Regions from separate parts of the Streptosporangium sp. NPDC003464 genome, predicted to be linked through region 2. Evidence: predicted binding sites of a transcription regulator. Region 2 holds the regulator's gene; the other holds the start of a gene.
What was found. The regulator HrcA, encoded in region 2, represses chaperone genes, less so after heat shock. The targets are predictions, from matches to a motif close to TTGGCACTCTCNNNNNGAGAGTGCCAA.
Positions count from the first base shown of each region.

Region 1: the regulator HrcA is predicted to act here: its motif matches at 9,534-9,560, upstream of ACWDS7_RS02075 (FmdB family zinc ribbon protein).

Region 1 is NZ_JBSFPS010000005.1:18,988-39,650, reverse strand. It holds gene ACWDS7_RS02125 (RNA polymerase sigma factor) at 1-458, opposite strand, end outside; partial or broken gene ACWDS7_RS02120 (VOC family protein) at 540-626, shown strand; partial or broken gene ACWDS7_RS02115 (NUDIX hydrolase) at 649-1,124, opposite strand; gene ACWDS7_RS02110 (permease-like cell division protein FtsX) at 1,260-2,183, shown strand; gene ACWDS7_RS02105 (hypothetical protein) at 2,398-2,742, opposite strand; gene ACWDS7_RS02100 (HAD family hydrolase) at 2,796-3,446, opposite strand; tRNA gene ACWDS7_RS02095 (tRNA-Arg) at 3,697-3,769, opposite strand; gene ACWDS7_RS02090 (D-alanyl-D-alanine carboxypeptidase family protein) at 4,886-5,845, shown strand; gene ACWDS7_RS02085 (RcpC/CpaB family pilus assembly protein) at 6,004-6,609, opposite strand; gene ACWDS7_RS02080 (S-methyl-5'-thioadenosine phosphorylase) at 6,943-7,752, opposite strand; gene ACWDS7_RS02075 (FmdB family zinc ribbon protein) at 9,180-9,506, opposite strand; gene ACWDS7_RS02070 (potassium/proton antiporter) at 9,804-11,309, opposite strand; gene ACWDS7_RS02065 (5-formyltetrahydrofolate cyclo-ligase) at 11,354-11,941, opposite strand; gene galU (UTP--glucose-1-phosphate uridylyltransferase GalU) at 11,967-12,866, shown strand; gene glp (molybdotransferase-like divisome protein Glp) at 12,872-14,059, shown strand; gene moaC (cyclic pyranopterin monophosphate synthase MoaC) at 14,151-14,624, shown strand; gene ACWDS7_RS02045 (MogA/MoaB family molybdenum cofactor biosynthesis protein) at 14,711-15,184, shown strand; gene ACWDS7_RS02040 (GNAT family N-acetyltransferase) at 15,231-15,884, shown strand; gene sepX (divisome protein SepX/GlpR) at 16,003-16,620, shown strand; tRNA gene ACWDS7_RS02030 (tRNA-Ala) at 16,679-16,752, shown strand; gene ACWDS7_RS02025 (esterase-like activity of phytase family protein) at 16,959-18,182, opposite strand; gene ACWDS7_RS02020 (hypothetical protein) at 18,544-18,798, opposite strand; gene ACWDS7_RS02015 (DUF418 domain-containing protein) at 18,867-20,039, opposite strand; gene ACWDS7_RS02010 (TetR/AcrR family transcriptional regulator) at 20,122-20,663, shown strand, end outside.
Region 2 is NZ_JBSFPS010000081.1:455-10,974, reverse strand. It holds gene ACWDS7_RS19505 (PhoH family protein) at 1-579, opposite strand, end outside; gene ACWDS7_RS19500 (histidine triad nucleotide-binding protein) at 671-1,021, opposite strand; gene ACWDS7_RS19495 (SigE family RNA polymerase sigma factor) at 1,307-1,786, shown strand; gene ACWDS7_RS19490 (hypothetical protein) at 1,783-2,448, shown strand; gene ACWDS7_RS19485 (16S rRNA (uracil(1498)-N(3))-methyltransferase) at 2,473-3,204, opposite strand; gene dnaJ (molecular chaperone DnaJ) at 3,292-4,434, opposite strand; gene hrcA (heat-inducible transcriptional repressor HrcA) at 4,447-5,460, opposite strand; gene ACWDS7_RS19470 (hypothetical protein) at 5,639-6,373, shown strand; gene ACWDS7_RS19465 (DUF3097 domain-containing protein) at 6,429-7,244, shown strand; gene ACWDS7_RS19460 (DUF4870 domain-containing protein) at 7,269-7,982, shown strand; gene hemW (radical SAM family heme chaperone HemW) at 8,110-9,321, opposite strand; gene ACWDS7_RS19450 (glycoside hydrolase family 18 protein) at 9,502-10,520, shown strand, end outside.

The DNA.
Region 1 (20,663 bases), on a different contig from region 2:
CCGAGCGCCTCGGCCGCCTCGGTGTAGCCGAGGCCCGACCCGACGACCAGCGCGAACACCTCCTGCTCTTGGCGGCGCAGCCTGCCGTAGACCCGTCGGATCGCAGCCAGCCGCTCGGCGTCGTCGATGCGCCCCACCACCTCGTCGGCGAGGTCCGAGACCTCTTCGCTTCTGGGCATCCGGGTCAGGGCGTCGTCGTAGCGGCGGGCCGCCCGCCGGGTATTGCGCGCGATGTTGGTGGCGATGCCCAGCAACCACGGCCGCAGCGAGCCGCCGCCGACGTCGATGCGGTGCCGCAGCCGCCAGGCCTCCAGGAAGGTCAGGGACGTCACGTCCTCGGCGGTCGACCAGTTGCCCGTCAGCCGGAAGGCATGGCCGTACACCGATCGGGCGAACTCATCGAAGAGCTGCTCGAACGCCTCTGTATCCCCGTCACGTATCCGGGCACGTATTGACATGTCCACACACAGGGACTGTCCACAGCGCCACCTGGGTTCCCGAAAAGCACAAAGAAGAAGTCCGGCGGTAGTGACGGCTACAACTTGCAGGACGAGCAGTGGGAAGTCCGCCGGTTCTTCGTCCGCGACTCGAATGGCCGCGTGGTCAACATCCTGGGGCATCGATGACCACAAAGACCCGACAGCGGTATCAGCCGATGTGCGGCACAGCCCTGGCAGCCAGGAAGTGGCCGATCTGCAGCCGCATTGACCAGTCCACCGCCAGCGTCTCGACCTCCTTGCGTGGCACCCAACGGACTTCGCGAGATTCGTCGCCTGGTGTCGGCTCGCCCTCGACGGCGCGACCGGTGAGCACGATGGAGAACTCCTGACGAGCCTCGCCGTTGGAGGTGTAGAGGATGACGTGCCGAGGATCGGTGTAGGTGCCGATCAGACCGGTGATCTCACACCTGATTCCGGTCTCCTCCAGTGTCTCGCGGATCGCAGCCTCGGGAAGGGACTCGCCCAGGTCGATCGCGCCGCCGGGCAGGGCCAACTGCTGCCATCAGTGCGGCGAATCATCAGGATGTCCCCGGCATCGTTGGTGACCACGACATTCACCGAGGGGACAAGGCCGTTGGGTGTGGGCGCCTCGGGGGCGTCGTGGAAGTCCAGCCGGCGGGCCATGGGGCAGAACTCTACTGGTGTAGCACCGGCCTGGACGGCTCTGAAACTGTCGACGTAGGTCGCGACCATGGCCGCTGCCCATCACCTTGCGCAGGTGCATGACCGGGGCGTTGGAGGCGAGGTGATGTCGGAGGCTTGACCGGCGCACCGTTCTTCCAGGATCTTGGCCTGGTGACTCGCGGCCCTGGTGAGGGAGACGCTCCGTCAAAAGGCGTCTCTGGCTCTGACAAGGTCGTGTCGGCTGTTCCTCGGCGGCGACTCTTGATAGCGGTGATGGTTACGGTGGTTGCCGTCGTCCTGTGTGTGGTGGCGACGGGTTTCTTGCTCCAGGAACGGCCGTCCCTCACTGTCCTGCCCCCGCCCGACGGGCCTTGGCCGGAGACGCTCTTCTCCGTCTGGCTCTGTCCGGACAAGAAGGGGGAAGGCGAGGGCGCCGAGAAATGCCGGAGCGGAGTCACCGACCGGCAGCGGCGAGCGGTCGAGACGGTGATCCGCGGAGTGCCCGGTGTCGAGAAGTTCATGTTTGTGAGTGCCGAAGAGGCGGCCAGGCAGACGGCCGAGCAGTTCGGTGAGGAGGGTCTCCTCACCGAGGAGGAGGCTCCACCGTCGTTCGACGGCCACCTGCGGAACGTCGGGGATGAGGACGCGACGCGTCCCCTGATGGACGGCCTGCGAGCGGCTGTAGAGGACCTGCCTGGCGTGGTGTCCGTGAACTTCTCCACCGAGCACCTCTTCTGGGACGGAAAATCGGATCTGTCGGTCCAGCTCTGCGGGGAGGGCTTGGAACAGGAACCGCCCTGTACGGGGCGGGGACGGCCCACCGGGCAGGAGCGAGAGGCGATCGAGGCGGTGCTCGCGACGGTCGACGGGATCGACAAGGTCTATTTCCAGGAGGCCGAGCACACGCGCAAGGTCGCCGAGTACATGCTGGGCGAGCCGCCCGCCCTTCATGAGGTGGTCGAGAGCTACGAGATCAAGATTACCGACAGGCGAGCGGTGGACGCGGTCAAGTCGGTGCTCCGGAATGTTTCAGGAGTAGGCAAGGTCGTGGTGCGGTAGTCCGGCCTCCGGGGCGGCCGGGAGAATCCAGGGTGGAGAGGGTTCTGGCGCAGTAGATATTTGTTCGGCTCTAGCAGAGGCTCATCCTTGTCCGCTGCCCGATAGACCTGCTGTGATGCGTCACGCGGTCACAGCAGAGATAGGCAGAACGGATGTATGTCTCAATCCTGCCGGTCGCATGGGCATAGTCCGGGCCTTTCTTCATTGAGACTAGTCACCCCTGGAAGTGCAGCGCGAGCTCGGCAAACCTGTACCCGTTCAGTGCTGCAAAAACGAGGTAGGCGATCCAGGTCGCCCTGTGCCGCCGCAGAATCAGAAGCACCATTGTGGCGATGTACAAGCCGAACCCCGAGAAGAGGAGGGCGAAGAGCACCGAGTCCGGATCGCTGAACTCGGGCATTTCTGGATCCCAGTTGTAACTGGTCGGTATAAAGCTGAGGAGCATCGCAAACAGCGCAAGGATGGAGAGACCCGTACTCATCAGAGCCACAGCAGCCCTTCGGCACCCAGGGTCGGATGCGCCGAAGTTGTCCTGCCTCTCTGGGGCTTCGCTGCTCATGGCAGAGCCTCTCTGCGTCTTACCGGGTGTTCGGTAGCTCTCCGGAAGATCATTCATCGGCGGCGCGCAGGATGTCCATCGCGTGGATCACGTCGGTGACCACGTGGTCCGGGGGGGCGCTCATGACCGGCCCGGGTTCCGCGGTCGATCCAGACCGTTCGCAGGCCGGCCGCGTGTCCTCCGCCGATGTCCGCGACGGGGTGGTCGCCGACCATCCAGCCCCCGCCGACGAGACTCATACCGCATCGCTTGGCGGCGATCTCGAATAGGCCGACGTCGGGCTTGCGGATGCCCTCGACGCCCGAGAGCGCGTAGCCGTCGACGGCATCGGCCAGGCCCGTCCGCTGGATCTTGCCGAGCTGGTTGTCCGCTGTCCCGTTGGTGACGATCCCGACCCGCCATCCGGACGCGCGCAGCTCTGTCAGCGCGGCTATGACCTCGGGACGACACTTGACAAGGTGGGGCATCCGGTGGCGGTACGCGGCCCACAGATCCGCTGCCGAAGCGGACAGCTTGAACCGCTCGCGCACCTTGGTGAAGAACAGCTCGCGGTGGGGCAGGCCGTTGCGGTCCAGCTTGACCAGGTGGTCGACGGCCTTCCGGCTGAGTCGATGCCCTTCGGCGAACTCGTGCGCCCACAGCAGGAAGGCGGCGTCCAGATCGATGAGTGTGTTGTCGAGGTCGAAGAGCGCCAATCGCTGCACGATGCCCGATCCTAGGCGGGGTCGGCTTCGCCCCGTAGGCCCGTGCTCCGGCTGCCGGCCGGTGCTGTGGGATCGGTGACCACGGCCCACTCAGGGGCGAGACAACCTGCGGAAACGCTCCGAGATCCATCCCACGCATATCCCACAGCCACTGACATACGGCTGCCTACGCTGGCACATGACTGCACAGAGCTGGATGGCGATCGAAAAGACATGCCCAGGTCAAGGGCATGATCGCTGGTCAAGAGAGTGCCCCCGGCATGATTCGAACATGCGACACCCGCTTTAGGAGAGCGGTGCTCTATCCCCTGAGCTACGGAGGCAGGGGCTACAGGTAAGAGTAGCGAAAATGGCGAGTGCGTGTGCGGTCGGTGGGTGGGTGAGGGGTGGATGGCGGGTTATCGCTTCGCTGAGCTGCGGTAAAAGGGCGGCAAGTGGGCACAGATCCGGGGTTTGGGATGGCTAATGTCGCGCTCCGTGATCGAACGGCGACGGAAGCGTATCCGAGGGCATCGCGCGCTGCGGCCGCTGGTGCTGTGTGGGGCGATGCTGGCGCCCGCGCTTCTGGCGGGCGGTCTTCTGGTGGCCGAGCTCACCGGATATGACCGGGTCCTCCGGGGGGACGTCGCCAAGGTGGGGCCCCGGGGGGTGGTGGCTCAGGGGGGCGGACCCGCCGTGGCGTCGGTGGTGGCGCCCGGCCGGGATGTGATCCTGAAGCCGAGGTTGGTGCCTCCTCCCTCGCCCTCTCCTTCCCCGGATCCGGTCCAGGCGTACGGGGGGTGGACGTCCCCGGTTGTGGCCGACGTGCGGCGCTCGGCGGCGGACGCCGCTCCGGTGGACGTCCCCGACGTCGTGCGGAAGGTGGTGCCCCGGCGGTCCGAGCCGCCTCAGGTGAGGCGGACGCCGCCGCAGCCGGCGCAGACGGAGGGCGGGTTCGGCTGTCCGGGGGAGTGGCGGGATACCTGGCTGTGGGAGGTCTGTAAGGAGCAAGAGCGGCGAGAGGCCTGAGGGAGCGGGCTGCTAAATGGGGTGTTCAACGCATATCGGCTGTGCTGGGCCCGGCCCGGGCACTCAGCCAGCTGTAGTAACGTGCGTGCCTGACCCAGGTCACGAGTTCGCAAACGGAGGGGTCGAAAGTGCCACCTCGTCGATCAGCGGGTCTGATCGCCGTTGTCGCGACCATGACTTCCCTCTTGCCGGGGGCCGCTGCCACGCAGCGGGCGTCGGCGGAGGTCCAGCCCGTCGCCGCCCGCGGATCCACGAGCCATGCCGTGCCGAGCCGCGAGTCCGTGAGCTTGGCCGGGGCGCGTGGTGAGTCCGCCGGTCTTCGCGGTGCGCGTGGTGAGTCCGCGAGCATCAGCGAGCTGCGTGGTGAGTCGGCCGGTCTCCGTGGGGCGCGTGGTGAGTCCGCGAGCCTCGACGGGCTGCGGCGCGAGCCGGTGAACCTCACGGAGTTGCGCCGTGAGGCGGAGAAGGCGTCCAAGGATCTGGAGGGCGCGACGAAGGCCCTGGAGCAGCGGCGGGCCAAGATCCAGGCTTCGCAGAAGGAGCTCACCGCCAAGCTGCGCGAGCTGCAGGCCGCCGAGAGGGCCTTCGCCCAGGTGCGGCAGCCGCTGTCGGATATCGTTGGGCAGCTCTACCAGCACCAGACCATGGGCAGCGACGTGGCCGGTTTCCTGTCCGGCGCGTCCGACGCGTCGACCTTGCGGGCCATGGCGGCCGTCTCCCAGATCGTGGCCCAGCGCGATCAGATCCTCCAGGAGAGCAGCCGCCTGCAGGTCGAGCGCGAGCGGCTGGCAGCCGAGGCGCAGGAGCTTCGGGCGGGCACCCTGCTGTCGGAGGCACAGATGGGCGCCGAGATCGAGACGCTCAGGGTCCGTTCGAGCAAGATCGTGAAATCGCTGACCCAGGCTCTGGTGAAGCTGGGAGTGAAGGTCGACAAGGGCGGACAGCCCGCGGAGGGCTGTGCCCCGACCAAGGCGTTGTCGGCGAACGAGTTCGCCAACGGGCTGATCCCCAAGGCCTACCTGTGCCCGCTCCAGCAGCGGGGCAACGAGCTGCGCGGAGACGCGGCGCTGGCGTTCATCAGCCTCAACGAGGCGTACAAGCGGCAGTTCGGCAGGCCCATGTGCGTGACCGACAGCTACCGGAACCTGGCCGAGCAGCAGTCGGTCTACTACCGCCGCCCGGGCTTCGCGGCGGTCCCGGGCCGTAGCAACCACGGTCTGGGGCTCGCCGTCGACCTGTGCGGGGGCGTGGAGCGTTTCCGGTCACCCCAGTTCAACTGGCTGGAGGCCAACAGCAAGAAGTTCGGCTGGTTCCACCCGAAGTGGGCCTATATCAGCCCGTTCGAGCCCTGGCACTGGGAGTACGACCCGAAGCTGGGCTCCCTGCTTTAGATCTCTCCGCTGTAGACGCGCTGCTGTAGAACTCTCTGCCGTAGGGACTCGCTGTCGTGGTGACCCGCGCCGCCGGTGTGACCGGCTGGGGCGTGGGAGGCCCGTCCGGATGCGGGAGAGTCCGGGGAAAGTGGGGAAGCGGGGGAAGCGGCCGGCGGCTATCGTCCGCGATGGTTGATCGTGATCGACAGGTGCCCGCCGGCCTGGGCCGAGGCCAGTCGGACCGCCTGTTCCGAGGTGGTGGCCAGCACGATGAGCGCCCCCCGGTCAGGTTCCCCGTCCGGGGTGGTGATGACGGTGACGTCTTCGGCCACGGTCCGGGCGGGGACGGCGCCCTCCCAGGTGGAGGAGGCGGCCAGGACGTCGACGACGTCGCCGGGTGACAGCAGCCGTGCGCTCTGGGGGTCGGCGACGCGGACCGGTGTGGCGACCGTTCCGGGGCCGTGGGCGGCCAGCAGCCCGGGGCCGAGCAGGCGGAGGTCCGTCAGCGGCTCCCCGCGCCGCATGGGGCCGGCCAGGACCCTCCCGGCGACCGGGGCGCCGGGCCGTACCACGCCGTCGGGGACCGTGTCGGGCCGCAGCGCGACCGCCTTCAGGTCGGCGGCCTCCAGCGTGCCGCCGGGCAGGTCTCTGGCCGCGGCGAGGACGGTCACCGACGCGGTGTCCGGCCGCAGTCCGATGAGGGCGCACGCCATCGCCAGGGCGGCGACGACGGCGGCGATGAGGCGGTGGCGACGGCCGAGGAGACGGCGGAAGGCACGCATGACTGGCTCCATTACTCCATTACTCCGTTGTGCCCCTGTGCTCCATGCTCCGTTGCGGGGGAACAGGTAGCAGACAGCAGGCGGGGAGAACCGGGCGGCGCGGAGCCCGTGATGAGGTGCCCGCCGTACGGCGGGGCGGGGGTGGCGGCAGGGCGCCCGCCGTACGGCCGGGCGGGGCCTGCCATCGATGGGGCGAGGGACGGCGGGGTGCCACCGCCGGGCGACGGGGTGGGGGTGAGGAGCCCGACATCCGGTGGAGGGGACCCGATATCCGATGGACCCGATATCCGGTGGAGGGGAAGGCGAGGAATAGGAGGGGGCGGGAGGCGGTGGCTATTCGGGGAGGTCGAAGGGGAGTTTGAGACCGTCCAGAACGGTGCCGCAGGGGCAGGTGCGGTCTTGGGGCAGGGCGGTGACGACGTCGGTGACGAGGGTGCGCATGCGGGCGACGTTGGTGGCGAAGAAGGCGAGGACCTCCTCGTGGGTGACCCCCTCGCCGGCCTCGACCCCGGCGTCGTGGTCGGTGACCAGTGACAGCGAGGTGTAGCACAGGGCCAGCTCGCGGGCGAGGACGGCTTCGGGGAAGCCGGTCATGCCGACGACCGTCCAGCCGTTGGCGGTGAACCAGCGGGACTCGGCGCGGGTGGAGAAGCGGGGGCCCTCGATGACGACCAGGGTGCCGCTGTCGGTCAGGTCCCATTGGGAGGACCGGGCGGTCGACGCGGCCGCCGCGCGGCCGGCCGGGCAGTAGGGGTCGGCGAAGGCGACGTGGACGACGCCGCCGGTGTCGTAGTAGGTCTGCGCGCGGCTGGAGGTGCGGTCGACAAGCTGGTCGGGGATGACCAGGGTGCCGGGGCCGAGCTCGGGGCGGAGGGAGCCGACGGCGCTGGGGGCGAGAACCTGACGGACGCCGAGGGAGCGCAGCGCCCACAGGTTGGCGCGGTAGGGGATGCGGTGGGGCGGGAAGCGGTGGTCGCGGCCGTGGCGGGGCAGGAAGGCGACCGGGCGCGATCCGATCCTGCCGACGGTGACGACGTCGCTGGGCGGGCCGTAGGGGGTTGAGACCTCGACCTCCGTGGCGTCGTCGAGCAAGGAGTAGAAGCCCGAGCCGCCGATGACTCCGATGTCCGCGCGAGTGACCATGGCGCCGAGATTAGCGTTATGGACGCCTCCGGAGGAGGGCGAGTCCTTTCCTGTGGATAAAGCGCTAAGCCTGTGGATAACCAGATCGTCAAGTGTGGCGTTCTGATCGCTCTCGGTGGGAACCGCTGGTCGGCGGTAGCGTCTCCCCCACTCGTTCCGGGAATGGGCCTCGGCCCGGTGACGCAGGTGCTGGTGATCGCGGTGCGGAACACCACTGGTCTCGGTGACCTCAATGGACCTCGATGACCTTGATGGCCTCAACAAAGCACCGTCGGTCCCGACGACCTCAATGACTTCAACAAAGCACCATCGGTCCCGACGACCTCAATGACCTCAGCGAAGCACCGTCGGTCTCGGTGACCTCAATGGAACACCGTTGGTCTCGGTGACCTCGGTGACCTCGGTGACCTCGGTGGCCTCAGTAGAGCGTCGTCGGTCTTGGTGACTTCAACGGAATGCCATCGGCCTCAGCGGCCTGGGTGGCCTCGGTGACCGCCTCGGGTGCCGCCTTCCGCCTGATCGGGGGCCTGTCCGGCGCCGTGCCCGCCGAGCGATCCTCGCCCGCAGAGGCCGGGCGAGGGCTGTGGCGGCCGGCCGAGGTGGAGAGGCGCGGGGACTGCCCCCGCCGCCTGGGCGACACGGCCGGGACGGACCTGCCGCCCGGCGGGCGCCGCGCGGCTGCTCGCACGGCTGGGCGCCAGGGGCCTCAGACGGGCGTGGAGCTCGCCGAGCGGGCGGGGGTGACGGCCAGGTGGGGGCGACAGTCGCGGGGGGCGACGGTCGAAGGGGGCAGGCCGTACACGGAGCTGCTCGTCGCGCGTGGCCTGGTCCGCCGGACCGGTGACGGCGTCCTGGAGCCGGCCCCGGCCGGCGGGCAGGTGGTCGACCGGCTGGTCGCGGAGACCTGTGAAGGGTTCGGACCGCTGATTCGCGGCTGGGACCCCGACGGGCCTCCGAACCCCAGGAGCTGCTCGGCTCGGTGGCCGATCGCCCGGGGAGCGGCTGAACCGGTCCCAGGAGCGCGGTGCCGGGCTCTCCGGACGGGTTGTCCCGCCTGTCCGAGCCGTTGACCTGTCGGCAGGAGTGGCCGAACCGGCTTCAGGGGCGCGACGCCGGGTTCTCCGGATGGCTGCCTAGCCTGTTCGGGCCGTTGACCTGCCCGTAGGAGCGGCTGAACCGGCTTCAGGGGCGCGGTGTCGGGCTCTCCAGACGGCTGCCCTGCCTGTCCGAGCCGTTGACCTGTCGGCAGGAGTGGCTGAACCGGCTTCAGGGGCGCGACGCCGGGTTCTCCGGACGGCTGCCCCGCCTGTCCGGCCGCTGACCTGTCGGCAGGAGCGGCCGTCCGGCCGGCTCGGTGGCCGGCCTGTCCGGTGGAGCGCTCGGGCCGGCTCCCGGAGCGGCTGGGCCGGCCCCGGGGAGGGGTGGCCTCAGGAGGCCGCGGGCGCCGGGCTGCTGGCGGTCTTCGTCGACGACGAGGACGCGGACGCGGACTCCGTCGACGAGCCGGAGGAACCCGAGGAGCCGGACGAGCCCGACGAGGAGCTCGTGCTCGCGGAGCTCACCGTGCTGGTGGACGAGGAGCGGCTGTCGGTCCGATAGAAGCCGGAGCCCTTGAAGACGATGCCGACCGCGGAGAACACCTTCCGGAGCTCGCCCGAGCACTTCGGGCACTCGGTGAGCGCGTCGTCGGAGAACTTCTGGACGATGTCGAACTCGTTGCCGCATGCACTACAGGCGTACTGGTAGGTGGGCACGCGATCCTCCTCGTTGGTCCGCGCCGATTGGCACTCTATAGACGCGACTGCTAATGGTACGCAGCCGACAAGCTTAAACGCGAGTCGGAGCTGTCGCATTCCACTCGGATCAGGTGCCGACCAGGGGTTCGTCCCTCCAAAATCGGGTGCCCGGCCCGCCGGGTCGGGGTACCCCGACCCGTCCGATCCGGAGGCCCGGCCCGCAGGATCGGGGTACCCCGACCCGTCCGATCCGGAGGTCCGGCCCGTCCGATCCGGAGGTCCGGCCCGCCGGATCCGAGGTCCGGCCCGCCGGGCTCAGGTGCCCAGCTCGCCGAACCAGCCGGCGAGTTTGCCCCGGCGGCTGATCGCCCGGATCCGCCGCTCGACCGGGTCCCGGCAGGCGGCGGTGGTCACGACCAGGAGCTGGTCGTCGATCCTGATCCGGGTGGAGTCGGAGGGGACGAACGTCCGGCCCTCCCTGACGATCAGTGTGACCTGGGCGTCGGTGGGCAGCCGCAGCTCGAAGATCTCCACGCCGTGCAGCTTCGAGGTCGGCGGCACCTTGATCTGCAGCAGGTCGGCGTTGAGCTCCTCCAGTGGGGCCGAGTCGACCTCCAGGTCGCGGGCCTCGTCGGGGGTGGAGATCCCGAGCATCTTCGCCACGAAGGGGAGCGTCGGCCCCTGCAGCAGGGTGTAGACGACGACGATGACGAAGACCTCGTTGAACACGAACTTGGCGGTGCCCTCGGCCACCGAGTGGGCGGCCCAGGGGATGGTGGCGAGCACGATGGGCACCGCTCCACGCAGCCCCGCCCACGACAGGAACGCCTGTTCTCGCCAGTTCAGTCGGCCGAGGCGGGCCAGCCGTACGAGGAGGGCCGAGACGATGATCGACAGCGGTCTGGCCACCGCGACCAGGAACAGCCCCGCCACCAGGCCCGGGACGATCGCCGACGGCATCTCCGACGGGCTGGCCAGCATGCCGAGCATGACGAACAGGCCGATCTGGGCCAGCCAGGCCACGCCCTCGGCGAAGCCCCGGGAGGCGGCCCGGTGCGGCATCCGGGAGTTGCCCATGACGAGGGCGGCCAGGTAGACCGCCAGGAAGCCGCTGCCGTGCAGGAGCACGGCGCCGGCGTAGGCGACGAACGCCAGAGCGAGCACCGCGATCGGATACAGGCCGGAGACCGGCAGCGCGATGCGGCGCAGCGCGTAGACCCCCACGGGCCCGACCGCCAGGCCGACGACCGCGCCCACGGCCAGTTCGAAGACGACCAGCAGCAGCGCGCTCCCCAGGCTGGGCGAGGTGCCGGCGCTCAGCAGCATGACGGCGATGACGGTGGGCGCGTCGTTGAAGCCGGACTCGGCCTCCAGGACGCCCGCCAGGCGCGGGGGCAGGGGCAGGCGGCGCAGGACGGAGAAGACGGCCGCCGCGTCGGTGGAGGCGAGGATCGCGCCGAGCAGCAGCGAGGTCTGCCAGTCCATGCCGAGCAGCAGGCGCACCGGGACGGCGACGGCCACGATGCTCACCCCGACCCCGACGGTGGCCAGCACCAGCGCGGTCGGGATGGAACGTTTGACGTGGTTCCAGTTGGTGGTCAGACCACCCTCGGCCAGGATGATCGCCAGGGCGACCAGGCCGATCTGCTGGGCGAGCTCAGGGTTCTCGAACTGGAGCCCGAAGCCCGACTCGCCGACGATCAGGCCGAAGCCCAGGAAGATGAGGAGGCTCGGCAGGCCGCTCCGGTGGGCGACCCGCACCGCGAGGATGGCCGAGATGACGATTCCAGCCCCGAGAAGCAGCCAGACATCCCATCCCATCTGGCCCCCTCTCTGACTCCAGGGACCATTGTGTCGCATTCGGCCTAGTCGTCAGGCACACCGTACGGGAGGGCGGTGATCCCGCTCGGCAGGGCCGCGTAGCGGACCGGCAGGTCGTGAGGTTCGGCGGGGACGCCTTCCAGCAGCTCGCCCTCGTGCAGCAGGGCGACCGTCGGCACGTTCGGGCCGACCCTGGCCAGCGCCCGGTCGTAGGAGCCGCCGCCGCGGCCGAGCCGTACGCCGGTGGACCGGTCCACCGCCAGGGCGGGCACGATGACCAGGGCGGCCGTCCTGATCGCGTCGACGCCCCGCCGGGTGTCCACCGGCTCCATGATCCCGAAGCGGCCGGGGGCGAGCGTGTCGGGTCCGTCGTAGACCGCCCAGTCGAGGTCGTCGTCGTCGCGGAGCACCGGCAGGATCACGGTGGCGCCGTGTTTCCACAGCGCGAAGACGAGCCCGTGGGTCGCCGGTTCCGTGCCGACCGACCAGTAGCACGCGACGAGCCCGGCCATCTGGACCCACGGCTGGTCCAGCAGCGTCTCCCGTGTCCGGACGGAAGCCGCGCGCCGCTCGTCCTCGGGGATCGAGGCCCGCGCGGCCTCGATCGTCGAACGCAGCTTCAGCTTGTCCACGGATCCCTCCACTATGGTTTCGGTTATGGCCGACTTCCATCCTGTGACCAAAGCCGTTGTTCCCGCAGCGGGGCTTGGCACCCGCTTCCTACCGGCGACCAAGGCGACTCCCAAGGAGATGCTGCCGATCGTCGACAAGCCCGCGATCCAGTATGTCGTCGAAGAGGCGGTCTCCGCCGGGCTGCTCGACGTCCTGATGGTCACGGGTAAGAACAAGCGCTCCATCGAGGACCACTTCGATCGGGCGATCGAGCTTGAGGACGCCCTGGAGGCCAAGGGTGACGACGAGCGGCTCTCCCAGGTGCGCGAGCCCGCCGACCTGGCGACCCTCCACTATGTCCGGCAGGGCGAGCCGCGCGGCCTCGGTCACGCGGTGCTCTGCGCCAAGCAGCACGTGGGCGACCACCCGTTCGCCTGCCTGCTCGGCGACGACCTGATCGACTACCGCGACGAGCTCCTCAAGCGCATGATCGAGGTCCGCGCCACCTACGGCGGCAGCGTCGTCGCGCTGATGGAGGTGCCGAAGGAGCAGGTCTCCCTGTACGGCTGCGCCGCCATCGAGCCCACCTCCGAGCAGGACGTGGTGCGGGTGACCGACCTGGTGGAGAAGCCCCCGGCGGAGGAGGCCCCGTCCAACTGGGCCGTCATCGGCCGCTACGTCATCGACCCCGCGGTGTTCGAGGTCCTGGAGAACACGCCTCCGGGCCGCGGCAACGAGATCCAGCTGACCGACGCCCTGCGCACCCTGGCCGGACGCGGCGGCGACGAAGGTGGACCGGTCCACGGAGTGCTGTTCCGCGGCCGCCGCTACGACACCGGCAACAAGCTCGACTATCTCCGCACGGTGGTGCAGTTCGCCGCCGACCGTTCCGACCTGGCCCCGGAGTTCATGCCATGGCTGAAGGAGTTCCTGGCGTCCCGATGAGTCCGATGAGATCGGTTGACGAGCACCTCGCCGACATCCTGCTCACCGTGCGGGCGCTGGCCCCGCTGGAGCTGGAGCTGGAGCACGCGCTGGGCACCACCCTGGCCGAGGAGGTCACCTCCCCGGTCCCGCTGCCGCCGTTCGACAACTCGGCCATGGACGGCTACGCCGTACGGGCCGAGGACGTCAGACAGGTCCCGGTGACGCTGCCGGTGATCGGTGACGTCGCCGCGGGCGACGGCGGGCGGCTCGCCGTGGGCCCCGGCACGGTCACGCGGATCATGACCGGCGCTCCGGTGCCCCAGGGCGCCGACACCGTGATCCCGGTCGAGTGGACCGACGGCGGCACCGGACAGGTCACGATCGGCCGGTCGGCGCCGGAGGGGAACGCGATCCGCCGGGCGGGCGAGGACGTGCGCGCCGGCGACGTCGTGCTGCCGGCGGGGACCCTCATCGGCCCGGCGCAGCTCGGCGTACTGGCCGGGGTCGGCCGCCGCCGGGTGCTGGCACGGCCCCGCCCGAGAGTCGTGGTGATCTCCACGGGCGCCGAGCTGGCCGAGCCCGGCACGCCCCTGGCCCCCGGCCAGATCTGGGAGTCCAACAGCTACACCCTGGTCGCCGCCGTCCGCGAGGCCGGGGGTGAGGCCTACCGGGCCGGGGTCGTGGCCGACGACGCCGCGCTGTTCCTCGACCAGCTCGACGCCCAGCTCCTGCGGGCCGACATCGTGATCACCAGCGGCGGCGTCTCGATGGGCGCCTACGAGCCGGTCAAGGAGGCGCTCGCCCCGCTCGGCACGGTCCGCTTCGACCGCGTCGCCATGCAGCCCGGCATGCCCCAGGGGTTCGGCGTGGTGGGCGAGGACCAGATCCCGATCTTCGCGCTGCCCGGCAACCCGGTGTCGTCCTTCGTGTCGTTCATGCTGTTCGTCCGGCCGGCGCTGCGGAAGATGCGCGGCCTGCCCGCCGGGCCGGCGCCGACCGTGCGCGCGGTGACCGCCTCGCCGCTCCGCTCGCCCGAGGGCAGGCGGTCATACCTGCGGGCGGTCCTGTCGGCCGACGGGTCGGTCGCACCGGTGCGGGGGCAGGGCTCGCACCAGCTCGCCGCCCTGGCCTCGGCCAACGCCTTGATCGTGGTCCCGGAGGAGGTCACCGAGCTGCCCGGAGGCGCGACCGTGGAGGTCATCCCGCTCTGAACGGCCGGCGGGCGGGCCGGGGCGATGAGCGCCGGCGCCGGATCACAGGGGCGATGAGCACCGACATCGGATCACAGGGCATGGTGTCCGTATGAGTGGATTCACACATATCGACGAGACCGGCGCGGCACGCATGGTGGACGTCTCGGCCAAGGACGTCTCCGTCCGTACGGCGAGCGCCACCGGCAGGGTGCTGCTGTCGGCCGAGGCCGTGGCCCTGCTGCGGTCGGGCGACATCCCCAAGGGCGACGCGATCGGCACCGCGCGGATCGCGGGCATCATGGGCGCCAAACGGACCCCCGACCTGATCCCGCTCTGCCACCCGATCGCGCTGCACGGTGTGAAGGTCGAGCTGGCCGTGGTCGACGACGGTGTGGAGATCACCGCCCGGGTCAGGACCGCGGACCGGACGGGGGTCGAGATGGAGGCGCTGACCGCCGTCTCGGTCGCCGCGCTCGCGCTGATCGACATGGTCAAGGCGGTGGATCCGGCGGCGGTGATCACCGATGTCCGGGTCGAGGAGAAGACCGGTGGCAAGACCGGGGTGTGGACCCGGCAGGAATGACCTCCGACCGGGATGTGGACCCGGCAGGAATGACCTCCGGTGGCCGGGTCTGGGAGTCCGGTGACCGGGCCTGGGAGGATGGCGGCATGAGAGCTCTGGTGATCACCGCTTCCAACCGGGCCGCCGCCGGGATATACGAGGATAAATCCGGGAAACTGCTGGCGGAGCTCCTCGCGGGGGCCGGATGCGAGGTGGACGGTCCGCAGGTGGTCCCCGACGGCGATCCGGTCGAGGCGGCGCTGCGGGCCGGGGTGGCCGAGGGCTACGACGTGATCGTCACCACCGGCGGCACCGGGCTGACCCCGGCCGACCTCACCCCGGAGGCGACCGGGCGGGTGCTCGACCGGGAGATCCCCGGCATCGCCGAGGCCATCCGCCAGGCGGACCGCGACAGGGTGCCCACCTCGATCCTGTCCCGCGGGCTCGCCGGGCAGGCGGGCGGCAGCCTGATCGTCAACCTGCCGGGCTCCTCCGGCGGGGTCCGCGACGGCATGGCCGTGCTCCTGCCGGTGCTGGAGCACGCCGTGGACCAGATCCGCGGGGGAGACCATCCCCGCTGAACCGCCTGGCGGACTCCATGGCACGCCGGCGTGTCTTGGGGGGATGATGGAGGGCGTGGATCGACTTCGTGGCTGGCCGGTGACCCTGACGGAAGGCCCGGTGGGACTCCGGCCGCTGCGCCTGCGTGATGTTCGTCTCTGGCGGGAGTCACGGCTGCGCAACGCCAACTGGCTCCGCCCCTGGGAGCCGAGCAATCCCGAGACCCCCCTGTTCCGGACGGGGCTCGGCCCCTACATCGCGATGACCGGCACCCTCCGCAGGGAGGCCAGGCAGGGGCTCGCGCTGCCCTGGGTCGTCACCTACGAGGGCGCCTTCGCCGGGCAGCTCACCGTCGGCGCCATCGTCTGGGGCTCGGCCAGGTCGGCCCAGATCGGCTACTGGGTCGACGGCGCCCTGGCCGGCCGGGGCATCATCCCCACCGCCGTGGCCATGGCGGTCGACCACTGTTTCTTCACCACCGGGCTGCACCGGGTGGAGGCGAATATCAGACCGGAAAATCACGCTAGCCGCCGAGTGGTTGAAAAGCTCGGCTTCAGGGAAGAAGGCATCAGAAGGCGGCATCTGCACATCGACGGTGCTTGGCGTGACCATATTTGTTACGCGCTCACGGTGGAAGACGCACCAAGAGGCCTGCTCGTGCGGTGGCGGAGAGCACGGGAAGCGGCAGCCCATGGTGGCGCTCCGCATGAAGAGGTTTGAAGATCTCGCGACACACCGCACTGAATACTCGTCAAATAGTGACACGCGGTCTTACGGTGCGTGACGTGAGCACATTGAAGACGCCAAGAGACCACAGGCGTTTTCATGCTGCCCGGAGGTGGCCGTGAGCAGCGCTCTTCTGTACCTGGCCATTGTCATTATGTGGTTGTGCGTCCTCGTTCCCATGTGGTTGCGCCGGGACCGATCCACTTTCGACGAGCTCGACGGGGGCGCCGAGCCGTACGCCCAGGACGAGCAGCCGGCCGAGGCCGAGGCCGAGGCTCCCGAGACTGGGCCCGACACCGAGCCCGGCGCCGTGCCCGAGGGCGCGACCGGACCCCGGCCCGCGCGGGCCCCGGGCGAGCGCCGCCGTGCCGAGCGGCGCCGCCGGGCGCTGCGGGTGGCCAAGCGCAGGCGGCTGACCCTCTGGTGCACGCTGCTGGTCCTCGCCTCGGTGGTGACGGCCGCCGTCCAGGTGATCCCCTGGTGGGCCGTGGCGCCCTCCGTGGTGCTCCTGGGCTCCTATCTGGCCATCCTGCGGGTCTCGGTCCAGATCGACGCCGAACAGCGCAGGGCCGCCGCCCAGGCCCGTGCGGAACGTGTCAGGCGCGCCCGCCGGCGGGCCGCCGAGCTGGAGGCCCGGCGGCCGGTGGCGGAGATCATCGATCTGGCCGCGCACCGGGACGAGATCTTCGACCAGTACGCCGAGACCCCCCGCCGCGCGGTCGGAGATTGATCTCCGGCTCCGAATGGCGCGAGCGGCTCCGGAAGTTTGCTAACCTAGTGCACGTCTTGGGGATGTAGCGCAGTCCGGTAGCGCACTTCGTTCGCATCGAAGGGGCCAGGGGTTCGAATCCCCTCATCTCCACCCAGGCCAGAGGCCGCTTCCGAGAGATCGGAAGCGGCCTTCTGCGTTGCTGGGTGACCAACTGAGTGACGATGATGCCCTGCTCCCAGGCGCCCCAGCCCGGCAGCAGGATCATCTTCCCCTGCCCGATTGTTCGATGCTTCTGAGGCTGGTCGTCGCCTGGGCGCAGCAGCTCCGGGGACAGACCCTTCCGGCGCCTTTCGGTGCTACCGCTTCGGGAATCCGATCACGATCATCTCGGTGGCGTCCGTCTTGCCCGGGACACGGCCGGTGCTGTCCGGGAAGTTGTTGTCCTGCATGACGGCGATCCTGTTGCCCGGCAGGGGGAGCAGGGCCTCCACGGACTGCAGGGGGAACTTGAAGGGGTCGCCGAGACCGTAACCCCCGGCGGGGTCGTCCGAGCCGATGTGGGCAGGGTTGCGCAGGTTCAGCAGGTCGGCGACCTCGGTCTTGACGAGGTAGCCGTCCGCGTCGGTCTTGCGCCAATCGATCAAGTAGACGCGCTTGAAGGTGGCCTTGGGCCCCTCGTCGTCCTCACGCTCGATCAGGATGGCCCGGTTGGCGTCGAGGGACTGCATGTCGGCGATGCGGTAGTCTTCGCCGTCCGTCCGGTACTGCCAGGAACGATCGGTGTATTGGTTCTTCTGGGTGTCGAACTCGTAGATGTAGCGCCGGAACGGGTTGGCGTCATCGGTCAGCCGACCTTCCACCGAGGGGTACAGGAAGCGTCCGTCGGGGGAGGAGGCGAGGGCTTCGAAGCCGCGGCTGCCCTGCACCGTCGTGGGCTCGCCGTCCGCCGACGTCGGGTGGTTCGGGGATTTGAGCGAGGGATGGGCGATCGGGGCCTGCAGCAGCTTGCCGGTGCTGTCGAAGTGCAGGAGGAACGGCCCGAACTCGTCGCCGACCCACATCGACCCGTCGGGGGTCCGGGTCACCGACTCCACGTCGAAGTCGCCGCCGGTGAGCAGCCGGTCCGTGGTGTCGTCGTTGACGATCTTGAAGGGGATCTTGTGATCCGGGTCGCGGAGTGAGAGGAACTGGCCCACGTCGATGGTCCCGGCTCCGCCGCGGGCCGTTTCCCAGTGCGGTGTGAAGCGGTAAAGCCGGAGCAGGAAGTCCACCGAGTTGCCCTTGGTCCCGAAACCGTTGTCGGGCATGGCCCAGAACGCGCCCTTGCCGTCGAGGAGCATGGACGAGATCCCGAGCACCAGCTGGCTGGGGTAGGGAGGCGTCATGCCGTTGTTGGGGTCGCTGAAGGCGCCGGTGGGCGGGCCGGGGGCCGGCGTGTAGGCGGGCAGCGTGGCGCGGGCGAGCAGGGTCGCGCGAGCGGGGTCACCGGCGGGCGGGGCCGCCTTGCCGGCCGCGAAGGCGGGAGTACCGACCAGCATGAGCGCCGCGGTGGCCAAAAGAACGAGAGGGCGACGTCGCACGTTTTCTCCTGAGGGGCGGAGCGGTGATGGGGCATTGGCGAGTCGGATCAAATCGGTCGACCATTAATTGCTGTTACGGACTTGATGTCGGCAGGCTGTAGCGATGGCGAAATGCCGATGACATCCGCTGGTCGCGCCGTCCGCCTCCGTCCCCGCGGGAGCCTGACCACCCACCCGTCCGGGACCGTCGCCGTCCACGTGGTCTCGTCGAGGAGCGGGTCTTCGCGTGCCGTCAGCCCAGCTCCTGCGGCAGGTGTTCCCAGGCGGCGCCGGTGTGCGGGATGAACAAGATGCCCTGCAACGTCACTGGCCACCCGCCGCACCCGCCGGTACAGGCTGCGCCTGCTCAGGCGGGGCCGGTTCAGCAACCGTCACAGCCGTGGAATCGTCCATGGTCCCGGGCGAGCCGGCAGGGCCGTACGGCCTCCACCGGCGACCGGAACTCCAGCTTGAACAGGGCGGAGCCGACGATGTCCGCCGTGAGGTCCTCGTGGCTGAGGAGTTTGCGGTGGACCCCGAACTGCCACTCGTGGCCCTGCCGACCGAGATCGAACTCCGCGTAATGGATGCAGTCTCCGGAGTGGCAACTGATCGCGCAGATCTTTCCAGTGGTCAAGTGGCGGCTTCCGGAACGGCTTCGGTCCCAGTCCGAGGCGGGTGGTTCACCACCGGTCGGCAGATGAGTCAGCGGTGCCTGTACGTCAACCACCGCAGGGCGGTCTCGGCCGGTCCCCTCCGCCCGCCGGAGGCCGACAGCGCGGCGAGTACCACGGTGGCCAGCCAGGTCACCACGGCGATGCCGGACGCCGCGGCATCGCCGACACGCGCGCCGAGCCCTCCCATGTACGGTGCGAACACCGCTACGAAGATCACCGACTGGAGGAGGTAGCAGGTCAGTGACCACTGACCGCATGCGGCGAGAGCCCTGACGACCGGGCCGGGACGCCCACGTCGCATCCGACCGGCGGCGAGTCCGATGATCGCCGCGTACGCGAGCCCGCCGGCGATGCCCGTCACGCTGTGCAGGGCGTACGCGGCCACGGCCGGCATGTCCGCCGGCGTCCAGATCCGGGTGTCGATCAGCATCAACGGCACCCCTCCGGCGACGGCCAGCCCTGCGCCCATGACCGCGACTCGGGAGAGCAGGCCCCGGTGCGGCGCCGGGTCCTCCAGCACGCGGCGCCGGGCCGCCCAGATCCCGAACAGGAAGGCCGGCACCACGCTGGCGGCGAAGTAGGTGGGCGTCATCCAGGCCCACCCGATCAGCCGCATCACCGTCGCCTCGATCGGGTCCGCCATGGCGGCGGGCGTGTCGCCCTTGGGTACGGAGACGGTGAGCAGCCCGAATGCGAACAGCACCACGACGTGCAGCACGAGCCCGACGACGGCGGCCCGCAGCACGGCCCTGTCCTCGCGCCGTATGAACCCGACGAGCACGAGTCCGACCAGTCCGTACGCTCCGAGGATGTCACCGAAGAACAGCAGCAACGCGTGGCAGAACCCGAACGCCAGCAGCCAGAGGCTCCGGCGGCGCAGCACCTTGCGCACCTGAGCCCAGTTCCTGCCTGCGGCGAGCTGCCGGTTGGCGAGCTGCACCAGACCGTAGCCGAACAGGGCGGCGAACATCGGCAGCGCGCGCCCGTCCACCAGGAGGATCTGCACGCCGGCGACCAGGCGGTCGAGGGCGCCCCCGTCGAGGGTGTAACCGCGGAAGCCCACCTCGTGACCTGGCAGGTACAGGTGCGCGTGCGCCAACGCGATGAGCAGCAGCATCAGCCCGCGCGCGAGATCGGGCGCGAGCGCGCGCTGGGCGACGGGAGCGGCCACGTCCCTGGGAGTCGGTGGGGCAATGGACATGGTTGTCCCCTCGTAATTAGATACATGAATGTAGCTAATGCTCAAGGTAAGCTACATCTGTGTAGCTGGGCAAGGGGTGGTGATGGGCGACCACGGCGTCAGGCCGCGCCGACGCGGCGAAGAACTGATCAAGGCCATCCACGACGCCGTCCTGGAAGAGGCGGTGGAGGTCGGCGTGGGACGGCTGACCATGGAGGGCATCGGCCGGCGCGCGGCCACACCCCGCACCACGCTGTACCGCCGCTGGTCAGATCCGGTAGAGGTGCTCCTGGACGCGCTCTACCACCAGCACCCGGTCGAGGAGCCGTCCCCCGGGGCCGACGATCTGCGCGGTGACCTCATCCATGCCCTGCGCCTCATGGTCGAGTGGGCTCTCAGCCCGGCAGGCCGCGCGGTCGCCTCCATCCTCACCGACCCGAAGAGCGCCGCGCTGATGTCCAAGGCGCTCTTCGAACGAGTCTTCGCCAACCGGGGGGGCACCTTCACCCGCACCGTGCTGCAGCACTACGCCGACCGGGACCGCTTCCCGGCCGAGTTGCTCACCCCGGTCGTGGCCGACATCGGTGAGGCCCTCGTCACCAAGCGCCTGATCGACACCGGGGCACCACCCACCGACGAGGACCT
Region 2 (10,520 bases):
GGGCAGGAAGCCCAGCCGCTCGCCGGCCTCGACCGCGGGGCGGGTGAGGATGATCCGGTTGACCTTCTTCTCCTGAAGGGCCCGCACGGCCTTGGCCATCGCGAGATAGGTCTTGCCGGTGCCGGCGGGGCCGATGCCGAAGACGACGGTGTGCCTGTCGATCGCGTCGACGTAGCGCTTCTGGTTGACCGTCTTCGGGCGGATGGTCCGGCCCCGCGAGGAGATGATGTCGAGGGAGAGCACCTCGGCCGGACGGTCGGAGCTCATGCGCAGCATCGCGATGCTGCGCTCCACCGCGTCCGTCGTCAGCTCGGCGCCTCCCTGGACGAGCTCGGACAGCTCTTCGAACAGGCGCACCACGACGCTGCTCTCCTCCGGGCTGCCGGTGATGGTTATCTCGTTGCCCCGGACGTGGATGTCGGCGCGGAAGGCGCCCTCGATGACCCGCAACAGCTCGTCGCGCGAGCCCAGCAGGCTGACCATCGAATGATCATCCGGAATCACCACCTTCGCCTGGGTCCGGCTGGGACCCTTCGATCGCGGCGGGGATGTTCTGCTGGAATCGTTTGTCTCGGACATAGACGGGCCTTTCGGCCTGTTCGCCTCCAGATATCGGCGTGGGACTTCTACGCCATGGTATCCGTGATCGACGTGATCGCGCTTGTCGGTTTTACCCGGGCGGCCAGGTCAGGCCGCGTCCGCCGAGCACGTGTCCGTGCACGTGGGGGACGGTCTGGCCGGCCTCGGCGCCGGTGTTGAAGACCAGGCGGTATCCCGAGGCCGCGACGCCCTCCTGCTCGGCGACGGCGTGCGCCGCCTTGAGCACGTCGTCGGCGAGCCCGTCGTCGGCCGCGGCCAGCGCGGCCGCGTCCGGGTAGTGGTCCTTGGGGACCACGAGCACGTGGGTGGGGGCCTGCGGGTTGACGTCCCGGAAGGCCAGCGTGCGGTCGGTCTCATGAACGATCTTCGCGGGGATCTCCCCGGCGACGATCTTGCAGAACAGGCAGTCGGCTTCGCTCACCATGCAGGCACCCTATCCGTCCGTGACGTTGTCAATCGGTGATGGTCCATCTCCAGCAAAGAAAGATCCACCCGGATAAGGTGGGTATGCAAAACTTCAACAACTACAGACCATTGCGATCCGCACGATATGGCCGCCTGGCGAGGACACGACTGGGTCATGCCCCCTAATGAACCGGAAGAGCGTAAACCCTCTGGGAAGGCCGAGCGTCCCACTGATGTGACCACCGAGACCCTCCTGGCCGACAGGTCGCTCGGGGCGGTGCCCGTCGGGTGGGACGCCGACATGGCCGTTACCGCGCTCTACAGCGCGCACTATCGGTCGCTCGTGCGCCTCGCCGTGCTGCTCGTCCGCGACATGGCAACCGCGGAGGAAGTCGTGCAGGACGCCTTCGTCGCCATCCATGGCGCCTGGCGGCGGCTGCGCGACACCGACAAGGCACTCGCCTACCTGCGCCAATCGGTCGTCAACCGATCGCGCTCGGTGCTTCGGCACCGGGCGGTCGTGGAGAAGTACGCTCCCAAGGGCATGCCCGACGCGCCGAGCGCCGAGAACGGCGCGATCGGCGAGTTCGAGCGGTCCGCCGTCATCGAGGCACTCCGCGGCCTGCCCGCGCGCCAGCGGGAGGCACTGGTTCTGCGCTATTACGGAGACCTGTCAGAAGCGCAGATCGCCCATGCCATGGGCATCAGCAAGGGCGCGGTCAAGAGCCACACGGCTCGCGGCATGGCCGCCCTACGGACCACACTGGAGCAACTGTCATGACCGAGTCCCCCGACGAGTACGGCGAGCTGCTCCGCCGTGTCCTCAGCGCGGAGGCGGACTCGGTCGTTCCCTCCCCGGACGGCCTGGAGATCATCCGCGCCCGCGTGGAAAGACGCGGGCTCCGCGGGCTGATGTGGTGGCGCGCCGGAGCCTCGATCGCGGGAGCCGTCCTGGTCGCGGCCACCGTCGTCATGGTGGTCCCGGAGTTCCGCGAGCAGGTGACCCGGCAGGTGAACGACGTCAACTTCACCCATTCGACCCCACCTGACCTGTCCGCCACCTCGCGGGCCCCCTCCAACGGCGACGATCCGCTCCCGGTCGCCACCAAGCCCGAGCCCGGCGCCACCGCGCCCCTGCCGACGCCCACCCACTCCAGGTCCTCCGCGCCGCACCCGAAGCCGAGCCCGAAGCCGACGCACAAGCCAACGCCGACCCCGGAGCCCACCCCCTCGCCCACCTGCCCCACGACTCCGCCCGACGGCACGGTGGTCGAGCCCGAGGAGCTCACCGAGGAGTGCCGGACGCCGGCGCCGACTCCGAGGCCCTCTGAGTCGTCCGCCCCCTCGGGCAGCCCGTGCTCGGTCGAGGAGTGCCCGCCGACGGACGATCAGTCGGCTCCGATGCCGACGGAGTCGACGACCTCCATCTCCTCCGGCGGCTAGCCCGTCACCAGTCCGGCCAGCCCGTCACCAGCGGCCGGTGCGCGTCTGGAGCACCGCCGCGGCGGCGACCCCGGCCGTCGAGGTGCGCAGCACCGTCGGCCCGAGCAGCGCCGCCACGGCCCCCGCCGCGCGGAAGGCGTCGATCTCCTCCGGGCCGACGCCGCCCTCGGGGCCGACCACCACGACGATGTCACCGGCGCCGGGGAGCTCCAGGGACGACAGCGGGGAGGCCGCCTCCTCGTGCAGCACGACACCCAGGGCGGCCGCCGACAGCAGCGCGGCGACCTTGGCGGTGGTGGCGGGCTCGGTCACCTCGGGCAGGTGGAAGCGGCGGGACTGCTTGCCCGCCTCCCTCGCCGTGGAGCGCCAGCGGTTCAGAGACTTGACGGCCCGCTCGCCCTTCCACTGGGTGACGCACCGGGCGGCGGACCAGGGCACGATCACGTCGACCCCGGCCTCGGTCATCATCTCCACGGCCAGCTCGCCCCGGTCGCCCTTGGGCAGTCCCTGCACCACGACCAGGCGGGGGCGCGGGGCCGGCACGTCGTAGCGGCGCAGCACCTCGACACGGAGGGAGTCCTTGCCCGCCTCCCGGACCACGCACTCGGCGACGGTGCCCGCGCCGTCGGTCAGGTCGAGCCGCTCCCCGGCCCGCAGCCGGCGTACGGCCGCCGCGTGGCGCCCCTCCGGGCCGCCGAAGGTGAACTCCGCCCGGGCCAGGTCGGCCGGTTCGGCCAGGAAGACCGGGGCCGTCATCGGCCGGCGGGGAGGTGCGGGCCGGGCCGGCGGACGCCTGCGGCCCGGCCGGCGCGGACGGGCCGGGCCGACCCGGGGAGGCCGCCGTCAGCGGCCATTGAAGGCGTCCCGCAGCCTGGAGAAGAACCCCTGCTGGCCGGGGGCGAACTTGCCGGGCGGGCGCTCCTCGCCGCGGAGCTTGGCGAGCTCGCGCATGAGCTCCTCCTGGGCCGGGTCGAGGCGGGCCGGGGTCTCCACGTTGACGTGGATCAGCAGGTCGCCACGGCCGTTCTCGTTGAGGCGCTGGACGCCGCGGCCGTAGAGCGGGATGGTCTGGCCGGACTGGGTGCCCGGCCGGATGTCGAGCTCCTCGGCGCCGTCGAGCGTCTCCATGGTCAGGACGGTGCCCAGCGCGGCCGCGGTCATCGGGATCTGCACGGTGCAGTGCAGGTCGTCGCCGCGGCGCTCGAAGATCTCGTGCGGGCGCTCGACGATCTCCAGGAACAGGTCGCCGGGCGGGCCGCCACCCGGGCCGATCTCGCCCTCGCCGGCGAGCTGGATGTGGGTGCCGTCCTCGACGCCGGCCGGGATGCGGACCTTGATGGTCCGCCGGGTGCGGACCCGGCCGTCGCCGGAGCACTCCTGGCAGGGGTTGCGGATGATCGAACCGAACCCACCGCACTGGGGACAGGGGCGGGAGGTCATGACCTGGCCGAGGAAGGACCGGGTGACCTGGGAGACCTCGCCCCGGCCGTGGCACATGTCGCAGGTGTCGGGGTGGGTGCCGGACGCGGCGCCGGAGCCCGTGCAGACCTCGCAGAGCACGGCGGTGTCGACGACCAGCTCGCGGGTGGTGCCGAAGGCCGACTCGCGCAGGTCGAGCTCCACCCGGATGGTGGCGTTGCGGCCCCGGCGGGCACGCGACCTGGGTCCGCGGGTGCCGCCGCCGCCGGCCGCGCCGAAGAAGGCGTCCATGATGTCGCTGAAGGGGAAGCCCGCCCCGAAGCCGCCCGGGCCCGCACCGGCGCCGGAGGAGAACGGATCGGCGCCCATGTCGTACATCTGGCGCTTGTTGGGGTCGGACAGGACCTCGTAGGCCTGGGTGATGTCCTTGAACCGCTCCTGGGTCTCAGGATCGGGGTTCACATCGGGATGCAGCTCCCGCGCCAGGCGACGATACGCCTTCTTGATCTCTTCCGCACTGGCGTCACGGCGCACCCCGAGGGTGCCGTAGTAGTCGCTCTTAGCCACTTAGTTGACCTCTTAAGATGCAGCCAGGATCTGGCTGACGTAGCGTGCCACCGCGCGCACCGCGCCCATCGTGACCGGGTAGTCCATTCGCGTCGGACCCAGCACACCGAGCCGGGCCAGTTGCTTGTCCCCCGAACCGTATCCGGCGACGACGATCGATGTGCCCTGGAGTCCGGTGTAGGGGTTCTCCGAGCCGATCCGTACTGTCAGCGCCGACAGGTCGGAGGTCTCACCGAGCAGGCGTATGAGCACGACCTGCTCTTCCAGGGCCTCCAGCACGTCGCGGAGCCCGACGGTGAAGTCGGCTCCCGCGAGGTTGGCCGCCCCGGCAAAAACGATCTTTTCATCATGCCGGTCCACGAGGGACTCCAGCAGCACCGACAGGACCGTGGCCGCGAACGGCCGGTCCTCGGCCGGCAGTCGCTCGGGCAGGTCGGCGACCGTGTCGGGGACCCTGGCCAGCCCGCACCCGTCGAGGCAGGCGTTGAGAGTCGCGCGGAGATGGGCGACACGGGTCTCGTCCACCACGTCGGGCAGCTCGACCACGCGCTGCTCGACCCGTCCCGTGTTGGTGATGAGCACGAACATCAGCCTGCGCTCGCTCAACGGGACCAGCTCGACGTGCCGGACCGTGGAGCTGGTCAGCGTGGGATATTGCACGACGGCGACCTGCCGGGTCAGCTGCGCCAGCAGCCGCACCGTGCGCATCACGACGTCGTCGATGTCAACGGCGCCGGCGAGGAAGCTCTCGATGGCCCTCTTCTCCGCGCTCGACAACGGCTTCACCTGCGAGAGCCTGTCGACGAACAGCCGGTAGCCCTTGTCCGTGGGCACCCGGCCGGCGCTGGTGTGGGGCTGGGCGATGTAGCCCTGCTCCTCCAGCACCGCCATGTCGTTGCGGATGGTCGCCGACGACACACCCAGGTTGTGCCGCTCGACGAGGGTCTTGGAGCCCACCGGCTCGTTGGTGGACACGTAATCCTCGACGATGGCGCGGAGAACCGCCAGCTTGCGGTCGTCGACCAACGTGCTCACCTCCCTGCACCGAATGTGAAACACCAGGTCTGGCACTCTGTGTTCCCGAGTGCCAAGTGTACGGCTCCAGCCCACGGGGTGCGATAACACGGCGTCAGGATGACGGGCCCAAGCAACTGTCAAGTCAACTGCTATCGGGATACAAGCGGCAAGACCCACAATTTACGACATGTCCCACGATTTCGGATCCCCCTCGGGTGGCACCCCCTCCGGCGCCCCCGGCTACGGCGCCCCCCAGCAGCCCTACGGCCAGCACCAGGGCGCCCCTTCCTACGGCTACGCCTCCCCCGGCTACGGCGCACCCCAGGGGCCGCCGCCGAAGACGAAGGTCAAGCCCAGCATCGGCTGGATCGTCGGCGTCTGGCTGGTCTTCGTCCTCAGCGTGATCGTCGGCATCGCCGGTTTCGCCGGCGGCATCTTCAGCGCGATCACCGACGCCGCGCCCACCAGCTCGTTCGAGCCGGGCAAGGCCGTGACGGTCAAGCTCGACCCGGCGGACAAGCCCGCGATCTACGTCTCCGCCGAGACGGGCACCAACTTCGAGTGCCAGATCCAGGGTGATCCGGAAAAGGTCCGGCTCCAGCAGCCGGGCGTGCAGCAGACCGTCACCTCCGACGGCGTCGTCTGGGAGCTGGCCCTGCGGATCGGGGTGGACAAGGCCGGCGACTACCAGCTCACGTGCACCACCTCCGAGGGGGCGCCCGCCAAGTTCGGCGTCGGCAGGGAGATCGTCGCCGATTCGGTGGTGGGCGGCGCGATCGCGCTGTTCGCGGTGCCGGGGCTGGGCTTCCTGCTGGCCGTCATCGTGACGATCGTCGTGCTGGTCAGGCGGAGCGGCGCCCGCAGGCGCCAGGCCGCCGCCGCGGCGGGGCAGTGGGGACAGCCGGGAGCCTACGGCAGGTGATCACGGCTTTTGCTACCGTCCACTTGATCCCTGACGAGAGAGCGAGCGGCCGGTGATGTACGAGCGCGACGTGCTGTCGGAGAACTGGCGGCGCCCCCTCAAGGGGAAGATCCCCCAGGTCCCCGCGGAGCTCGACCTGGTCGTGGAGGACGCCGACGGCGGCTTCTGCGGCGCCGTGGTGGCCTGCGACAAGGAGGCCGTCACGCTGGAGGACCGGTTCGGGCGGCGGCGGCTGTTCCCGCTGGAGCCCGCCGCGTTCCTCCTGGAGGGCAAGGTGGTGACGCTGGTCCGGCCCACCGCCGCGCCGCGGGCTCCGAGGCGGAGCGCCTCGGGTTCGATCGCGGTGGAGGGCCTGCGGGCCCAGGTGGCCAAGGAGAGCCGGATCTACGTGGAGGGCGTGCACGACGCCGCGCTCGTGGAGAAGGTCTGGGGCCACGACCTCCGGGTGGAGGGCGTGGTCGTGGAGTATCTCGAAGGGGTCGACCACCTGCCCTCGATCGTCGAGGAGTTCGGGCCCGGCCCCGGCCGCCGCCTGGGCGTGCTCGTCGACCACCTGGTCCACGGCTCGAAGGAGAGCCGGATCGCCGCCCAGGTCTCCTCACCGCACGTACTGGTCGTCGGGCACCCGTTCGTCGACGTCTGGCAGGCGGTCAAGCCCTCGGTGCTGAAGATCGGCTCCTGGCCGCCGGTGCCGCGCGGCATACCCTGGAAAGAAGGGGTCATCGCCGCCCTCGGCTGGGATCTGGAGCCCGCCGAGGCATGGCGCCGCATTCTGGGATCGGTCACCACCTACGCCGATCTGGAGCCGGAGCTGCTCGGTCCCGTCGAGGAGCTGATCGACTTCGTGACGGTTCCCGGCCAGGATGACTAACCCCGCACCCCATCAGGAGGGGCAATGAGCGACAGTCCCGAGAGCCCGCGGTACGGACCCGCGGGCGAGGAACCCACCAGGCAGGCCGGATGGCCGCCCCAGCCCGGCCAGGGCTACCCGCCCCCCGCGGCTCCGCCGTACGGATCCGGCGACCAGGGGCACCAGCCCGGCTACCAGGACGGCCACCAGGGGGCGTATCCGCCTCCCGGCGCGTACGGCCAGCCGACCGGCGGCTACGGCCAGCCTTCCGACACATACGGCCAGCCTTCCGGCGGGTACGGCCAGCCACCCGGCGGGTACGGCCAGCCGTACGACGCCTATGGCCAGCCACCCGGCGGCTACGGCCAGCCGACCGGCGGCTACGGCCAGCCGGTCGGCTACGGATACCCGCCCCAGCAGGGGGCCTACGGCTGGCGGCCCAGCCGTGACGAGACCACCATGGCCATGCTCGCCCACCTGCTGGGCCTGCTGGCCTCGTTCGTCGGCCCACTGGTGCTGTATCTCGTGAAGAAGGACGAGTCCCCCTACGTGCGGAGCCAGGCGGCCGAGGCGCTCAACTTCCAGCTCACCCTGATGATCGCTTACTTCGTCTCCTGGGTCCTGGCGTTCGTGCTGATCGGCTTCCTTCTGATCTTCGTGCTCTGGATCGGGTCGCTCGCCTTGATGATCATGGCGGCCGTCGCGGCCAACCGGGGGGAGAGCTACCGCTATCCGATGAACATCCGTTTCGTCAGCTGACCACCGGCGCACGCCCGACCCCCAGCCGCCCCCAGGCGCGTGGACAGGCGCCCGTCACGGACCCCGGGCCCGCCCTCACGCGGGTCCGGAGGGCCGTCACGCGGCCGCCGGGCGCGTGGACAGGCCCTCAGGTCAGGTCCCGCACCAGGGCGTCGGCCAGCAGCCGCCCGCGCAGCGTCAGCACCGCGCGGCCCGCCTTGAACGGTTCCATCTCGAGCAGGCCGTCGGCCAGTGCCCTGGCGACGACCGGCGGCCGCTGGATCTCCTTGAGCGGGAACCCCTGGGCGAGCCTGAGCTCCAGCATCAGCCGCTCCACCGCCCTGTCCTCCGAGGTGAGCACCTCGCGGGCGTGCGCGGGCGAGACGCCGGAGGCCAGCCGCCGGGCGTAGGCCGCCGGATGCTTGACGTTCCACCACCGGGTGCCGCCGACGTGGCTGTGCGCGCCGGGGCCGACGCCCCACCAGTCGCCGCCGGTCCAGTAGAGCAGGTTGTGCCGGCAGCGTCCGGCCTCCGAGGTCGCCCAGTTGGACACCTCGTACCACTCGAAACCGGCCTCGGCGAGCATGGCGTCGGCGATGAGATAGCGGTCGGCGGCCACGTCGTCGTCGGGCATGGGCAGCTCGCCGCGCCGGATCCTGGCCGCCAGCCTGGTGCCGTCCTCGACGATCAGCGAGTAGGCGGACACGTGGTCGGGCCCGGCCTCGATCGCCGCGGCCAGCGAGGCCCGCCAGTCGTCGTCGCTCTCCCCCGGCGTGCTGCAGATCAGGTCCAGGTTCACGTGGTCGAACCCGGCCTCCCTGGCCTCCCGTACGGCCTGCGCCGGCCGGCCGGGGGTGTGCCGGCGCTCCAGCACCTCCAGCACGTGCTCGCGGGCGCTCTGCATGCCGAAGCTCATCCGGGTGAACCCGCCGCCGCGCAGCTCGGCCAGGTAGGCCCGGTCCACGGACTCGGGGTTGGCCTCGGTGGTCACCTCGGCGCCGGGGGCCAGCCCGAACTCCTCCTCGATCGCCGCCAGGATCCGGACCAGGTCTCCGGCGGGCAGCAGGGTCGGGGTGCCGCCGCCGAAGAACACCGTCTCGACCGGGAGGTCCGCCCCGCCGAGGGTGGCCCGTGCCCGCCGTACCTCGTCGATCGCGGTGTCGGCGTAGTCCCGGTGCGAGGCGCCGGGGCCGAGCTCGGCGGCCGTGTAGGTGTTGAAGTCGCAGTAGCCGCAGCGGGTCACGCAGAAGGGCACGTGGACGTAGAAGCCGAAGGGTCGCCCGCCGAGCCCGTGGAGCGCGCTGTCGGGGAGCCGGCCCGAGGCCGGTACGGGGTCACCGTCGGGAAGAGTGGATGGCACGACACCAAGTCTGCCGCTCCCGTCCGGGTGCCCGGAACGGCGGCCGGCGCGCCGCGCCGGCCGCCTATGCAGCAAATCAGCGGCAGACCGTTGACGCCCAGATCGGCCAAGTCTACGATCCGTGAAAACTTAAAGGAAAGTTTCCTATAAGTTAATCCCCCGACGCAAGTGGAGAAGCCCGTGCAGAGACTCCTCCGGCACACGCTCGCGGCGGTCATCGCCGCGGGCCTCACGGCGACAGCCGTACCGGCACCGGCTCAGGCCCGGACCGCCCCGGACCACGGCGACCGCTTCAAGCGGGTCGCCTACTTCATCCAGTGGGGCATCTACGGCCGCAACTACCACGTCAAGGACCTGGACACCACCGGCGCCGCCGCCAAGCTGACCCACATCAACTACGCCTTCGGCTCCGTCAGCGCCGGCGGCGACTGCGTCTCCTCCGACGCGTGGGCCGACTGGCAGCGCCCGGTCCCCGCCGGGCAGAGCGTGGACGGCGTCGGCGACGCCGAGGGCCAGGCGCTGAACGGCAACCTGAACCAGTTGAAGAAGCTCAAGGCCAAGCATCCCGGTCTGAAGGTGCTCATCTCCCTCGGTGGCTGGTCGGGCTCGAAATACTTCTCCGACGCGGTGCTGACCCCCGAGGGGCGCGCCAAGCTGGCGACCTCCTGCGTGGACCTGTGGCTCAAGGGCAACCTGCCCGGCACCGCGCCCGGCGCCGGAGCCGGCGTCTTCGACGGCATCGACCTCGACTGGGAGTGGCCGGGCTCCTCCGGCAACGAGGGCAACGTCATCCGGCCCGAGGACAAGCAGAACTTCACGCTGTTCACCGCCGAGCTGCGCCGCCAGATGAACGAGCTGGACCGGCGGAGCGAGCTGACCGCCTACCTGCCCGCCGCCGCCGCCAAGATCGATGCGGGCTTCGAGGTGCGCGACGTCTTCAAGCACCTCACCTTCGCCACCGTCCAGGGCTACGACCTGCACGGTCCGTGGGAGAACGTCACCGGCCACAACGGCAACCTGCTCACCGACCGACGCGACCCCAGCCCGGTGAAGTACAGCGTGGACCAGACCGTCCGCGACTACCTGTCACGCGGCGCCCCGGCCAGGAAGATCATCGTCGGCATCCCGGCGTACGGCCAGGGCTGGACCGGCGTCACCGGCGGCCGCAACGGCCTGTACGGCACCGCCACCGGTCCCGC